2 regions of the Ectobacillus sp. JY-23 genome follow, and region 2 is predicted to be linked to the other one. Evidence: riboswitches for the same ligand, from Rfam matches in the RefSeq annotation. Region 2 holds a riboswitch; the other holds the start of a gene.
The links. Region 2 has a riboswitch for S-adenosylmethionine ahead of MUG87_RS03680 (YezD family protein). Riboswitches for the same ligand answer to the same signal wherever they lie in the genome.
Positions count from the first base shown of each region.

Region 1: it holds a riboswitch for S-adenosylmethionine, as region 2 does, so the genes downstream of both, MUG87_RS10475 (methionine ABC transporter ATP-binding protein) here and MUG87_RS03680 (YezD family protein) in region 2, are expected to answer to the same signal.

Region 1 covers NZ_CP095462.1:2,003,911-2,009,087, forward strand. The annotation lists gene sufC (Fe-S cluster assembly ATPase SufC) at 1-170, opposite strand, end outside; gene metQ (methionine ABC transporter substrate-binding lipoprotein MetQ) at 474-1,277, opposite strand; gene MUG87_RS10470 (methionine ABC transporter permease) at 1,352-2,017, opposite strand; gene MUG87_RS10475 (methionine ABC transporter ATP-binding protein) at 2,010-3,035, opposite strand; SAM riboswitch class I at 3,177-3,286, opposite strand; gene MUG87_RS10480 (hypothetical protein) at 3,464-3,790, opposite strand; gene MUG87_RS10485 (thioredoxin family protein) at 3,902-4,201, opposite strand; gene MUG87_RS10490 (toprim domain-containing protein) at 4,213-4,554, opposite strand; gene gcvH (glycine cleavage system protein GcvH) at 4,916-5,177, opposite strand, start outside.
Region 2 covers NZ_CP095462.1:705,400-710,576, forward strand. The annotation lists gene sat (sulfate adenylyltransferase) at 1-754, opposite strand, end outside; gene MUG87_RS03675 (phosphoadenylyl-sulfate reductase) at 959-1,642, opposite strand; gene MUG87_RS03680 (YezD family protein) at 1,723-1,836, opposite strand; SAM riboswitch class I at 1,940-2,044, opposite strand; gene MUG87_RS03685 (GRP family sugar transporter) at 2,232-3,077, shown strand; gene MUG87_RS03690 (glucose-1-dehydrogenase) at 3,089-3,868, shown strand; gene MUG87_RS03695 (lactoylglutathione lyase family protein) at 3,973-4,470, shown strand; gene lysA (diaminopimelate decarboxylase) at 4,690-5,177, opposite strand, start outside.

The DNA of each region.
Region 1 (5,177 bases), 1.3 Mb from region 2:
TATTTAGGATGACCCATGATCGCAGAAGATAATGTGGATTTACCTGTTCCGTTCGGTCCCATGATTGCATGGATTTCGCCGCCCTTTACTTCCAGGTTAACTCCTTTTAAAATCTCTTTGTCGTCGATGGATACATGTAAGTCCTTGATTACTAAAGTAGAACCAGCCATTCTTATACCTCCAGTTTTCTCTATATAAATTTGAATTTCTCCTGAAAACTTATCATTCTCATTTTATTCTCATTCTTATTTTATATCAAATAAAATGATATATCAAACAGCTTTAAAATGTAACAATTTTTTCACATCTACTATCTTTTGCATTTGTTGTTATTTATAAGCAGAGAAAACTTCTTCTTTATCAATTCAGTCACTTTCGGCGAGAATTCGGCTACTCTTGGCAACAATTCGCCACTTTCTACAACAGACGTGCAATAAAGACAAAAAGAGGCGGACAATGCCACCTCTTTTTGATTATTCGCTTACAGGTACAACCGCACCTTTATATTCTTTCTTAATGTAATCTTGAATCTCTTTAGAATGTAGTACTTCTACCAGCTCTTTGATACCTTTTTTGTCTTTGTCACCTTCACGTACTGCGATGATGTTTACATAAGGAGACTCAGAGCCTTCTAACGCGATTGCATCTTTTTGTGGGTTTAAGCCTGCATCAATTGCATAGTTTGTGTTAATAAGAACAATGTCGCCTTCTTTGTTTTCATACACTTTTGGAAGTAACCCTGCTTCTACATCTGTTTTAAACTTTAAGTTCTTTTTATTTTCTGCGATGTCTTTTACAGTTGCTTTTGTTTTATCAACACCGTCTTTGATTTTAATCAACCCTTCTTCTTGCAGTAGAGACAATGCACGACCATGGTCGGCAACAGAGCTGCTCATAATAACCTCTGCGTTCTCAGGTAGATCCTTTAAGTTTTTATATTTTTTAGAGTAAATACCGATTGGCTCAATGTGAATTTTTCCTGCTACTTCAAATTTGTAGCCTTTTTCCTTCATTTGTTGCTCTAAGTAAGGAATGTGCTGGAAGTAGTTTGCATCAATCTCTTTATCAGCTAGTGCTTTGTTTGGCAAAATGTAGTCTTGGAATTTCTTGATTTCAAGATCAACACCCTTTTCTTCAAGAATCGGCTTTGCTTTCTCCAAAATTTCCGCATGCGGTACGTTAGATGCGCCGATTACCAGTTTATCTTCTTTTCCTCCGCAAGCAGCAAGTGAAAACGCGAATACAGCAGTAAAAGCTGTGAATAGTACTTTTTTCATGTCTCTTTATCTCCTTTTTAAAAATTTTGAATTTTGTTTTTATAAGAAACTTCGGTGCAGAGCACCAAAGTATTCTATCGCTTGTCAAGGCGGGCTGTAATACGATCGCCAATGAATTGCAAAATAAACACAATAACCAAAATCAGCACCGTGGCAACTAGGGTCACATCATTGTTCGAACGCTGAAAGCCTTCTAAATATGCTAAGTTGCCAAGTCCTCCTGCTCCTACTACACCGGCCATGGCTGTATAGCCAACAAGCGCAATTGTTGTAACGGTAATACCAGATACAAGTGCGGGCATAGATTCTGGAATCAATACTTTAAAGATAATTGTGCTTGTGCTTGCTCCCATCGCTCTTGATGCCTCAATCACACCTTTATCAATCTCACGAAGTGCGATTTCCACCATGCGACCATAAAATGGTGCAGATCCGATGATTAAAGCAGGGAGCGCAGCATCGGCACCCAAAATTGTGCCAATAACCACCTTAGTAAATGGCAGCAGCAAAATAATTAAAATAATAAATGGAATGGAACGAAAAATGTTGATAAACGCACCGATAATTGTGTTTAACGGCTTGTTTTCCCAAAGATTTCCCTTGCCCGTCATAAACAGCAGCAGACCTAGCACAAGGCCGAGAATAAAGGTTGCCACAGCCGCTATGATTGTCATATATAACGTTTCCCAAGAAGCAAGGGCCATTTCCGCCCAATCTACATTTGGAAATAACTTATCCATTTGTAATTACCTCCATATCTACACGTCTTTCCTTCATGAAGGCAATTGCCTTATCAATCTCCTCCTGCGCACCATTCAGTTGTACAACTAAATTGCCGTAGGAGCCGTTTGACATTTGTGAGATTTTCCCTTGCAAAATGTTCACTTCTAAATTATTGTTGCGAATCATCTCATACAAGAATGGCTGCTCGATCGACTCCCCTGTAAACTTCAGACGAACAATCCGGCCGCCAGGATGCTTCTCTGTTAGATGCTCAATTGCTTCTGTCGTATCGGCAACATCTGTTACTTGCTTGACAAAGCGCTTGGTGATTTCTTGCTGTGGATTGCGGAACACTTCAAGAACTTCGCCCATCTCAACAATACGTCCCTGTTCCATCACTGCGACGCGACCGCAAATCTTTTGGATAACGTGCATCTCATGCGTGATTAAAACAATGGTTAGTCCTAAACGTTTATTAATGTCCAAAAGCAAATCCAGAATTTGATCTGTTGTTTCCGGATCTAGTGCCGAAGTTGCTTCATCGCAAAGCAATACTTTTGGGTTATTGGCAAGAGCGCGTGCAATTCCCACTCGTTGCTTTTGTCCGCCGCTCAATTGTGACGGATAGGCATTCTCTCTACCTTCTAGACCAACAAGACGAATAAGTTCATCAACACGCTTTTGACGCTCCTCTTTAGCAACACCTGCAATTTCTAATGGAAATGCAATGTTTTCACGAACGGTGCGAGACCATAATAGGTTAAAGTGCTGAAAAATCATTCCAATTTCCTGACGCGCCTCGCGCAACTCTTTTCCTGTAATTGCAGAAATCACACGATTGCCAATTGAAATGCGTCCTGCTGTTGGCTTCTCAAGCTGATTCAGCATACGAATTAAGGAACTCTTACCGGCACCACTGTACCCAATAATTCCGAAGATTTCACCGCTTTTAATCGTAAAACTCGCATCCTGCACAGCTGTTACATTGCCATGCTTGGCACGATATATTTTTTGTACCTGTTCAAGTACGATCATGTCTTCACCCCATTTTCTTTATACGTCTATAATCTGCCCCGAAACGTCCTGCTTACAGCTGGCTTTTGGTGACCTGTTTACATGAAAAAAACCTTTCCGCGCGTGAGCAGAAAGGTTTTGAGCATTCGTCAATAAGCCTTTCTCTCATCTCTCAAAGCATACGCTTTGCAGGAATTGGCACCATTTCAACACGATTGTTGACGGTTGCCGGGCTTCACAGGGCTCAGTCCCTCCACCTCTCTTGATAAGAGAAATCGGACATAGTCATCCGATTTATTGTATGAAAATAATATTGTTTCATAACATGTTTTGAATTCTATCAATGTCTGATTATATTGTCAATAGGAAAATAGTTATTTTTTCTGATTTTTTTATTTTTACTAATTATTAGCAATATATATAGAAAAATCCGGCGCTACGGCCGGATTTTATGCTGCGGGACGATACAGATAAAAGAGTGATTCAAGCAGTAATAATGTACGATATGCCCCTTGATACCTTGCTCCTTTCATTCTTACGAGCATCTGCAGACGCATACCCGTTGTAAGCGATCGTAAATCATCTTCATGTACAAATTGGAGACAATCTCTCACATCGGATGCTTCTGAAATATGCAGCCCTGTCTTAGAAATATGCAACGTACAAGCTTCGTTTCCCATATCAACACGCACCTTAATTTCCTGAATCGGTAACAAAGGTCCTACATAATCCTGTGCATTGACATATTCAATAAATGACAACAATCGCTCCTTCACTCGAATCACTCCCGCACGATTTTTTAATACTTATTCCCTATTCGTGCAGCTTGTTCCTTGTCTAACCACTCGACAAATTCCCTTGTATTTCCCAAGAAATATGTCGAGCTGTCATTTTAGCTCATGATATAAATAATCCACTGAGCGAAACGCATAAATTTGCTTGTACACTTTTCCTTCATGTAGCACCAATAAGCAAGGTACGCTTTCGATTTCGTATGTACGCGCCAAAACTGGCGCATAATTGAGATCTACCATGCCAATTTCTAAACTAGGCAAAGCCGCTTCCACAACCGTCAGCATTTTTTTCGCAAGCTGACATGTTCCGCAAAGCGGCGTATGCGCATATAACACTGTCTTACTCGGCTCGTTTGCCCGTTTCATTGCTTCTTGTTCCGTCCACTCTATCATGCTATCCATCCTTACAAATACTCGGTGTAAATATCAATGTCCGCTCCTAACAGAACACTGGCAAGATGCTGCACAGGCGCTGTCGCCACCTCACGATACGAGCGGTCAATATACAGATGCTCCGCATGTGGAAATTCACGTTTAAATTGCTTGCGAAGCTTTTCCCCGGCTTCATCGGCATCGACAAGGACGTACACTTCTTTATCAAAAAACTGTTCAATCATATCATCTAGCTTAGACAAACTGATGGTGCCGTTGGTGCACACAATTTCTACAGGCTCTTTAATAAGTGTCGCAATCTTTTTCTTATCTGATTTCCCTTCCACAATTATCACTTTTTCCACTTCTATCACTCGGCATCACCTGACTCATTTGGACTATGATACAACTTTAGTATATAGTATATTCTGTACTTTCGTCTTGTTTCCTGTCTGTTGTGGAATGCGACACTTTTCTGTAGCTTTCCCGCTTTCATATAAAAACAAATATCCACTTTTTGTGCGAAAAATAGGCATTCTTTATGCAAGTTGTGCTTATTCCGGTCAGTTTCATGCTTATTCCGGTCAGTTTCATGCTTATTCCGGTCAGTTTCATGCTTATTCCGGTCAGTTTCATGCTTATTCCGGTCAGTTTCATGCTTATTCCGGTCAGTTTCATGCTTATTCCGGTCAGTTTAAAAAGGCCCTTACCGCGATGCGGTAGGGCCTGTAGGCGTTAGCCTTGGTTTGTCATTTCTTCGTATTGCTCTGCATTCATCAAGCTTTCTACTTCACTCATGTCGGATACTTCTAGCACGATCATCCAAGCGTCTCCATACGGTGATTCATTTACAAGCTCAGGACTATCTCCAAGCGCATCGTTTACCTGTACTACTTTGCCGCTTACAGGTGCATACAGCTCAGATACCGTTTTAACTGATTCAACGCTGCCGAACGGCTCGTTTACTTTTACTTCCGCCCCAACTTCTGGAAGCTCT
Region 2 (5,177 bases):
GAAATACTCCTAAAAACACACGAGATTTTGGATAATACTTTTGCAATAATACTTCATAACTCTCCATGCGAACATCCGCCGGAATATCGTCGGACTTTGTTTCACCGACCAGTGGATTTAAGAATAGACCGTCTACTGTTTCTAGCGCTGTCTTTTGAATATATTCATGCGCACGATGAACCGGATTTCGTGTTTGAAACCCTACCACTGTTCTCCAGCCTAACTCGGCAAACTTTTGTCTTGTTTCAATGGGATCTAGTCGATATGATGCAAATTGATCTTTTGGAACGCGCTTTACAAGAGTAATGCGCCCCCCTAAATTAACATTGGGTCGATTGAACACACGCTTTACACCAGGGTGTGCCTCGTCCCTTGTTCCATACACATACTGTGCTTCTTTTAATTTATCCGGTGTATATATGTCTTCAATTTGAAGAACGCCATATGTTACTCCATCTTTTATAAGGCGAACATGCTCACCTACACGTAGTTCACCTGCTTTTTCCTGGGTAACAGCCAACGTGATAGGAATGCTCCACACAGTACCATCGGCCAGACGAATATGGTTGATGACTGCATCATAGTCCTTTTTCGTTAAAAACCCAGTCAAGGGACTATATGCACCTGTTGCGATCAATTCCAAATCGCTGAGTGCGACCGTGTCTAACTCGACTTCTTTTTCAATATGAAACGTATCGTACGTTTCATCCACTAATTGAATTAATGTACCTCCATGCGGGAGAATCTGACTCATTCTTTTTCGCTCCTTTATCCATATACAGCAAATTTTTTGAGACATACCAACAATAGAATAACGAAAGCACAAAAACTGTTAGCTCATAAGCCCTGCCCTATCTTAGGTACTAAGAGTAGTTGCACATAGCCTTTTCCTATTCAAAAAGTATGTCAGATTTCCTATTTGCATTTATATAGTTCTCAAATTGGTTTACTTGGTTTTCTAATGTAAACCACATTCTGTTTTATTCGTACCTGACCATCTGCCATCTCTTCCTTGTGCAGGCAGCGTACACATTTCACAACCAATGCTTGGATACCCCTGATCATGCAGTATATTGTAAGGTAAATTTTCGCGGTATACATGACGCCATACGTCCTTCCACGTCCAATGAATAAGTGGGCAAACCTTAATGGAATGAAACTTATGGTCTTGGTTAAGAAATTCTGTATTCTTTCGCGTTGGTGATTGTTCACGACGTAAACCCGAAATCCATGCCTTTCCCTGACTGAGGGCTTCATGTAATGGCTGTACTTTTCGAATGTTACAGCATGCATTCGGATTACGTTCCCATAGCTTAGGTCCGTACGCATCTTCTTGCTCTTGTAAGTTCAGTGCAGGCCGTTTCATTTCAATACGCAGTTTTGGAAATCGCTCCTTTATTTTTGCAATCACATCATATGTCTCTCTAAAATGAAGATTTGTGTCCAGAAAAACAATGTTAGCATCCGGTTTTACCTTGCTGATAAGATCAATGAGTACAATCCCTTCTATACCAAAGCTACAGGCATACACAATATTTTCGCCATATTCTTCGTATGCCCAGCGCAGTACAGACAGTGCTCCTTTTGCACCATCATCCTCCGAAAAGGAAGGGAGGGTTCCCCACGTTTCATACGTAATCATGCGACCTTCCTCCTTTATACAAAAAGAGGCAGTCTTAACCCTTAGGTTAAAACCGCCTCTAGTTTCTCTAGTCAGCGCTTTTACTTCAACCGAACTTTTTCATTTTTCTCAAGCTGAATAACTTTGCCATCTTGTACAATGAGTGTAATGGATCCGAACTTCATATCGTCGAGCATCAATTTAATTTTTTCCATGATGACTCGATACTGTTCTTCTGCTACCACAACAGCCCCCCCTTTTCCCATAATAAACAAAAAAATCTTTCCATTTCGAAAAGACTGTTGAGGTAACTATTTTACCTTATCTTTCAAAATGGGCACCATTTTGCTGGAAGTAGCACCTTGCTTTTCGCAGGTTGCCGGGCTTCATCGGGCCAGTTCCCTTCGCCTCTCTGGATAAGTGATTTAGTTTATTGTAACACAATTCTAAATTTTTGCAATCGCACTTTTCCGATAAGTTTTAATTTTTTTAGGAAGTTACATTCTTATGAGTACTAACAAGGTGCATGAATGGGTGGGTAAACCAATCCTGCATATATAAAAGTGTATGCACTGGGTCAAACTAATAATAAAAAGAAAGGATTTACACCATGGGTCTTTTATTGGCTTTGCTTCCAGCCCTTTGTTGGGGCAGTCTTGTTTTACTAAGTACCAAGCTCGGTGGCGACTCTCGCTCTCAATTACTTGGGACAGCATGGGGCGCTTTTTTATTTTCCATTGTTATGTATATATACAAAACACCAGATCTATCCTGGTTTATCTTTTTTATTGGCTTCATATCCGGCATGTTCTGGTCTCTCGGTCAAGGCAACCAATATGGCAGTGTAGAACACCTTGGCGTTTCTAAAACAGTTCCTTTGTCTACAGGAATGCAACTTGTTGCTACTACTGCTTTTGGCGTATTTATTTTTAAGGAATGGGAAACACAGACAGCAACTTTTATCGGCTGTATTGCCATTGCATTGATTATTATCGGGGTACTTTTTACAGTGAAAGAAGAACATAAAAATAAGAGCGGTGATCGAAAAAAAGGGTTGCTTCTCCTAGTAGTTTCTACAGTCGGATTTTTGGCATATGTCGTAATCATACGCTGGTTCGAAATTGACGGTTGGTCTGCTATTTTACCACAAGGCGTAGGGATGGTAACCGGAGCATTGCTTTTTTCCATTAAACATAGACCATTTAACAAGTATGCGCTTCGTAATGTGATTACTGGTGCCGTGTGGGGCATTGGTAATCTTGGTTTATTACTTGCTATCCCACGAATCGGCGTTGCAACCAGTTTTTCTTTATCACAGACTGGTATTATTATCTCTACACTTGGCGGCATTTTTATTTTAGGAGAAAAGAAATCAAAAAAACAAATGGTGTTTGTAATAATTGGCTGCTTACTTATTATTGCAGGCGGTGTCATGCTGGGTTTTACTAAAACATAAGGAGGCACATCATGTATCCTGATTTGGCAGGAAAAGTAGTCATTATCACAGGCGCTGGTAGCGGTCTTGGCAAAGCTATGGCCCTTCGCTTTGGAAAAGAAAAAGCAAAAGTTGTTGTTTGCTATTTTCCGGAAGAACAAAAGCAAGATGTGGACGATATTATTACAGATACCCATTCAATGGGTGGTGAGGCTATTGGTGTGTTTACAGATGTAACAAACGAACATAATGTGGTAACACTTATTCAAACTGCAACAAAGCATTTTGGTAGCCTAGATATAGTGATTAACAATGCAGGCATTGAAAATGAAGTTCCTACTGTAGACATGCTGCTTGAAGATTGGAATAAAGTTATTAGCACCAACTTGACTGGTGCGTTCCTTGGTTGCCGCGAAGCACTTAAATATATGCTCGAGCACAATATAAAAGGCAATATTATCAATATGTCCAGCGTACACGAAATGATCCCACGGCCACATTTTGTCCATTATGTAGCAAGCAAAGGTGGCATAAAATTGATGACGGAAACGCTGGCACTTGAATATGCACCGAAAGGGATTCGCGTCAACAGTATCGGACCCGGGGCTATTGATACACCAATCAACGCAGAAAAGTTTTCAGATCCTGATGTTGAGAAGCTTATTCCGATGGGCTATATTGGGAAACCAGAAGAAATTGCTGCTTGCGCTGCTTTTTTAGCATCTGAACAAGCTAGTTATGTAACCGGTATTACTTTATTTTCCGATGGAGGTATGACCAAGTATCCAAGCTTTCAAGCTGGTCGAGGATAATTCAGGTATCTAAACGGGGACTATGTTACAAAAAAGTGCGCACTTATAATTAACATGTTCTTTATTTATACTAAAGCAAGACTTATTAGCAGGAGGTCATTTAGATGAATGCAGTATATCCACGTTCATTTTCTCATATTGGTATTTCAGTTCCCGATGTAGAACAAGCAGTAAACTTTTATACAGAAGTACTGGGCTGGTACGTCATCATGGAGCCATCAGAGATTGTAGAAGATGACAGTGCCATCGGCATCATGTGTAGCGATGTATTTGGAGCTGGGTGGGGTAGCTTTAAAATTGCCCATCTATCAACCGTCGATAAAGTAGGAGTTGAGATTTTTGAATTTCCTAACCATAAAACGCCCGAAAATAATTTTGAGTACTGGAAAACAGGTATTTTCCATTTTGCCGTGCAAGATCCCAATATTGAAGGGTTAGCGCAAAAAATTGTAGAACATGGCGGCAAACAGCGCATGCCAATTCGTGAATATTACCCAGGTGAAAAGCCTTTTAAAATGGTATATTGCGAAGACCCATTTGGCAATTTAATTGAAATCTATACACATAGCTACGAAATGACATACTCTTCCGGAGCATACTAAAAGCCTGCGCATTTGCGCAAGCTTTCTTCTATTATACTCTGTTAAAGTTCATTGTTGATTTCCGTTACGGGATTCGCTTTCCGCGGGCGGTCAGGGAGCCTCCTCAGCGCTATGCGCCTGCGGGTCTCCCTTTGACTCGCTTGTCCCGCAGGAGTTTCACCCCTTCACTCCAATCAACAAGTGCAAATGATCAACATTAGGCTTTAACACAGCCATATATTAAACAAATTCGCGTGTACGAACGCGGTCATTTTTAATTAAATCGGCAAACGATTCACGTTCTACAACAACCTGAGCATTTCCATCTTTTACAAATACGACACCTGGCCGTGTAATACGGTTATAATTGTTTGCCATAGAATAACCGTATGCTCCTGTACAAGATACAGCTAACAAATCCCAAGATGCAACAGTCGGGAGCTGAATGTCCCAAATGAGCATATCGCCGCTTTCACAGCATTTCCCGGCGATAGATACCGTTTCTGTTGGCGCTTCGTCGGCACGGTTGGCAAGCATAGCTTCATATGATGCATTGTATAAAGCAGGGCGAATATTATCTGTCATGCCACCATCTACAGCGACATATTTTCGAATCCCTGGTACTTCTTTAATAGATCCGACTGTGTATAATGTTGTTCCTGCGTCCCCTACAATACTGCGCCCTGGTTCAATCCAAATTTCAGGCAATGGATAATTGCGTGCTGTAC